DNA from 2 places in the Vreelandella sp. H-I2 genome. Region 2 is predicted to be linked to the other one. Evidence: predicted binding sites of a transcription regulator. Region 2 holds the regulator's gene; the other holds the start of a gene.
What was found. Region 2 encodes FliA, which starts transcription of late flagellar genes. Its sites were predicted from a motif close to CTAAAGTTNNNNNNNNNNCNGCCGATA; they were not measured.
Positions count from the first base shown of each region.

Region 1 (2,398 bases), on a different contig from region 2:
CTGGGTACGCCAATCCGGGTCGTAGCGTTCAATGGCAAGATCAGCCGTTGCCAGCGTGTAATCACCTTGCTCCATGACCACCGTCATGCCGTCAATCTGGGCGAGCAAATCGTCAATATCTCGCGCCACCACATCAATGACGTTTCGTTCCAGCGCCTCGTTAGCCGTGAGGTTTACCGCATCACGAACGGCTTCTTCAGCCCAATCGGCGTTGCGGCCATGGCGTTCAGCTAAACTCCGAATAAAGCTCACTGCGTCTTCCAGCACCTTGCGCTCCATGGCGCTGCCGCCGTTTTCATCCGCGCCTTCAACGCCTTCCCTTTCGTCATCAGCGCCGCCAGTCAGCCCGCCACCGCCCATTTGCACCGGCGTAGCAGAGCCTAAATGAGTAGAGGGCGCCATGGCCGCTACATGGCTGCCATAAAGCAAGTAGGTGCCTGCGCTAGCTGCGCGCGCCCCGCTGGGGGAAACATACATCACCACCGGGAGATCTGAGTTAAGCATCTCTCGGATCATGTCGCGTGTGGTATCGAACAGCCCGCCAGGGGTATCGATTTCAACAATCACTACCTCGCTATCCTGCTCGCGTGCATTATTTAGCCCACGCTCAAAATAGTCCTTGGTGGCGGGACCAATGGCACCTTCAATGCTGAGCACCAAAGCATTAGGCGAGGAGGTTTGCGCCATGGCCTGCCACGTAAGCGACACTATCGCCATTAGCAAGCCGACAAGTAAAAGCCACAGCCAGTGTGATTTATGAGAAAGGCGCAGCATAGTCACATCTCCCGATTAGCGCCTTGAAACGATTACATAGCGCTTGGTAGAGTGTCGCCTTGCTTTGGTTACTCGTGCTGCTTCAGAGTTTAAGCAGGCAATGTTCGCATGAGGTATCTATTCAACGTAGCACCCACAGTGAGCTTCGTCATGAATGAGTTGGTGAGAGGATTTTGAGTGAAAAAGAGCCTAATTCAATGAGGCTACTTTAAAGGATAGAGGAACGTGCGATGACATTGGTGGGTTGCTTAGTTCACATAATAGCCACTTACCTTCCAAATACCCTCTTCCAAGTGAGGCGTAATGGTTTCAGTGATCTGCGGCTTATTTTCAAAACGCGTCTGGAACGTAAACACCGCATAATCGCCGGCAGGCGCACCCGGCATGGAGGTTTGACGGATCGCGCGCACTCGCCGCCTGGACTCAACAGCCCCGAAATCACGGCGAGCAGCGCTGATGGTGCGGGCCAACATATGTGACGACAGCGGCACCTGTAGCAGTGTAGAAGAGTTTTCCCACGCCTGATCGAACTCACCACTATCGATGGCTTTTAGCCACTCCAACGCCGCCGCCTCTGCCGCATCAGTATGCGGATAAGCATGGGTCGACATAAAGAGGAGCAAGGTAGCAGTGATAAACGTCAGTGTTTTGGGCATAGCGAGCTCTTTGGCAACCAGGATTATTCGTGCGTCTTAAGTAATTATCGGAAGTCCGCGTAATTTCTTTAACAATAATCCTACTCGAATGGCGATAAACGGTAGAAAGGCCGCCCAGTGGCGGCCTTCGCTTCTCAAACCACACCCACTCGTTTACCATGCGCCACCCAACCGATTCAGCTTTCACCATTAGGCGATTATGTCCGTCAACGCCCTCTATACCGACCTTTCTGGCTACTACGATTTGATGTGCGTCGATATCGACTATCAAGCGCAAAGTAACGCTATTCGTCGGCTGCATCAGATTTTTGGTAACGGCGGCACCGCTCACCTGGATCTCGCCTGTGGCACTGGCCCCCACGTGCGTCATTTTATTGATGTTGGCTATGCCAGCAGCGGGCTGGACATTAACCAGCCGATGCTGGATATCGCCGCCAAGCGCTGCCCAGAAGCCCTGTTCACCTTACAAGATATGAGTACGTTCGACGCTAGTGAACCGCTGGATTTAATCACCTGCTTTTTATACTCAATCCACTACAACGAAGGCATCGAAAAGCTAACAACATGCATTGCCAGTGCCCATCGCGCACTAGCAACCGATGGTGTTTTCTGTTTTAACGCGGTCGATAAAGATAAAATCGATAATGGCTTATCTGTTAAACACACCGCCCGACAAGAAAGCGATTTATTCACGTTCCACTCGGGATGGCACTACAGTGGTCAGGGTGAAAAGCAGTCGCTTAGACTCAGCATTAAAAAAGCCAACGCTGAAGGAACACAGCTATGGAACGACGAACACCCCATGGTAGCGGTGAGCTTTGCAAAACTAAACACCCTACTGACGCCTTACTTCGAGGTTCATGTGTTTGAACATAACTACGAGACAATCATTCCATGGGATAACACCTCAGGAAACGCTATTTTTGTCTGTGTGAAGAAATAACCCCTACTTGCCCCTGAAAATCACC
Region 1 covers NZ_JBRAMC010000007.1:182,287-184,684, forward strand. Annotated here, with positions in the region: gene ACUVOF_RS17695 (NfeD family protein) at 1-774, opposite strand, end outside; gene ACUVOF_RS17700 (DUF4019 domain-containing protein) at 1,023-1,430, opposite strand; gene ACUVOF_RS17705 (class I SAM-dependent DNA methyltransferase) at 1,630-2,373, shown strand.
Region 1: a site for FliA is predicted at 1,476-1,502, ahead of ACUVOF_RS17700 (DUF4019 domain-containing protein). Genes of this name have one in related genera too.

Region 2 (2,398 bases):
TGAGTGGTCAAGACCAAGCCTCAGGGTTACGCAAGTGGGCCAATCTGCAGCGCCAACAGCAGCAGACTGAGGATGCAGTTGATGTCGCGGCGGCAGAGCATGTCTCCGAACACGCTTCCCCCTTATTATCGCCGACGGTAAAGACGGTTGAAGAGACAACGATATTAGCGCCGCCCAGACCCAAAATTCCGCTTATTGTGGTGGGGCTACCCGGCAATGGTGCAGCCCAGGTGAACAAGGTCAAAGCGCGACTGGGGCAGTGGTCAACGCAAGGACGCAGCTGGGCGGGTACGCCTGATGACTGGGATATTCGTGTCGTCATGGCGGAAACTGCCGACCTGGCTCAATTACGTGAACAATATAGCCGCTGGGCGCTGTGGATCAATAGCGACGCCGACGCCTTTGCCGCTATGTACCGTACCTTGCGTCAGCTGCATGAACGGGGCGGTCCACGCCGTTTGCTGGCGCTTCACGAGCCAAACTTGCCTCGTCAGGGGTTGCTCGATAACTTGCGCGGAGCTGCTGAGTACTACTTAAATATGGAACTATTGGTGCTTGCACGATGAGCATACTCCGCCGAGGAGGCTTAGCATGCTAAGCTGGGTAGTAAGAGGAACATTGCTACGAATTGTGCTGCTGCTGGTAGGCTGCCTACTGATAGGGTTAACGGGAAGTGCCCAGGCGGCAGCCGGCAGTTGGAATGCCCAGATCCCTGGAATGATGGTGGCCATGAGTGATCGAGCAAGTGCTAGTCAGAACGCTTCTCCGCCTGCCGGCATTAACCTCCAATCAGGTCAGCTCGGACGTATTCAGTGGCAATTTCAATCTCCCCCTGGTGCGCTGTTAAACGCCTGGTTGTGCCATCCTGAGCAGTGCGTTGCGTTAACAGGTATGCGTGGCTCTACTACCGCACTAGCGGGACAAAGAGCCAATGCGCCGTTGCATTTTCGCTTCGCTTTACGCCCAGGCCAGCGGCCTGTTCGTGTGCAGGGGTTGCAAATGATTGTGAACTATCAGTGAAGGCTGTATAGCCGCGAGGCGAAGAGGATGTACACAGCACAAGGCAGGATTAAACAAAACGAGCTGTTGACGCAATACATGCCACTGGTGCGACGTCAGGCCTTGACGCTTCAGGTCCGTTTGCCAGCCAGCATTGAGCTCGATGACCTTATTCAGGCCGGCATGGTGGGGCTGTTGGAAGCACTCGGACGTTTCGATGCTACCCAAGGCGCAACCTTCGCTACGTTTGCCAGTCAGCGCATTCGGGGCGCAATGATGGATGAATTGCGCACCCGTGATTGGCTACCGCGCAGTGTGCGTCGCTCAGCGCGTGCGGTTGACGGTGCCGTTCGCCAACTGGAGCAACAGTTAGGGAGGGCACCGGAAGAACACGAAATCGCTCTCCATCTTGAGATGCCGTTGAATGAGTATCAGCAACTTCTCAATGATACCAATAGCGGCCAGTTGTTACCGTATGAAGATCTGGTTGCCGAGGGCGGTGAGCCAGTCAGTAGTGAGCTGAACAGCTCGCCGTTTGAGCAATTACTAGATGGTCAGCAGCGACAAACGTTGATTGAAGCTATCGAGGCTCTACCCGAACGTGAAAAGCTGCTAATGGCGCTGTATTACCAAGAAGAACTCAACCTCAAGGAAGTAGGGGCTGTATTGGGCGTAACGGAATCACGCGTTTCTCAACTGCACAGTCAGGCCGTAAGTCGTTTACGCGCACGTTTACACGACTCGGCATAACACCGCTTTTTACTCACTTGTGACCGGCAAGGAGCCGTGGATGAATCCTTCGACGTTAATAGGCATCTTTGCCAGCATATTACTGTTGGTCAGTGTGCTGTTTTTCACTGCAGAGTCCCCCGAAAGCTTTATCAATTGGCCGGGTCTGGCCATTGTAGTGACCGGTACCTTGGCGGCAACTTTTATCAGCTACCCACTGAAAGAAGTCGTGCGTGTTGTGCGGTTGGTGGGCTTGGTATTTCGGCGCGAAAATACTTATATGCGTGACGATATCCGCGAACTGGTGGATATGTCGCGGCTATGGTTTAAAGGCGACGTGCGGGCGGTAGAACGCGAGCTGGAGCATACGCGTAATCCGTTTTTACGAACCGGCATTCAACTGGTGATTGCCAATACCAAAGAGGACGAAATTTTTGACATGCTGCGCTGGCGCATTGCTCGTCTTAAAGCGCGTGAGCATGCCGAAGCACAAATATTTCGTACCATGGCTACCTACGCGCCAGCGTTTGGCATGATCGGCACCCTGGTGGGGCTGGTGAATATGCTGGAAGTCATGGATGCGGGCGACCTGCAGGTGATTGGCCCACGCATGGCAGTCGCCCTGCTAACCACCTTCTATGGCATTTTACTCGCCAACTTAGTGTTTAAG
Region 2 covers NZ_JBRAMC010000006.1:50,884-53,281, forward strand. Annotated here, with positions in the region: gene ACUVOF_RS15355 (hypothetical protein) at 1-566, shown strand, start outside; gene flhF (flagellar biosynthesis protein FlhF) at 1-3, shown strand, start outside; gene ACUVOF_RS15360 (flagellar protein FlhE) at 592-1,020, shown strand; gene ACUVOF_RS15365 (RNA polymerase sigma factor FliA) at 1,048-1,749, shown strand; gene ACUVOF_RS15370 (motility protein A) at 1,790-2,398, shown strand, end outside.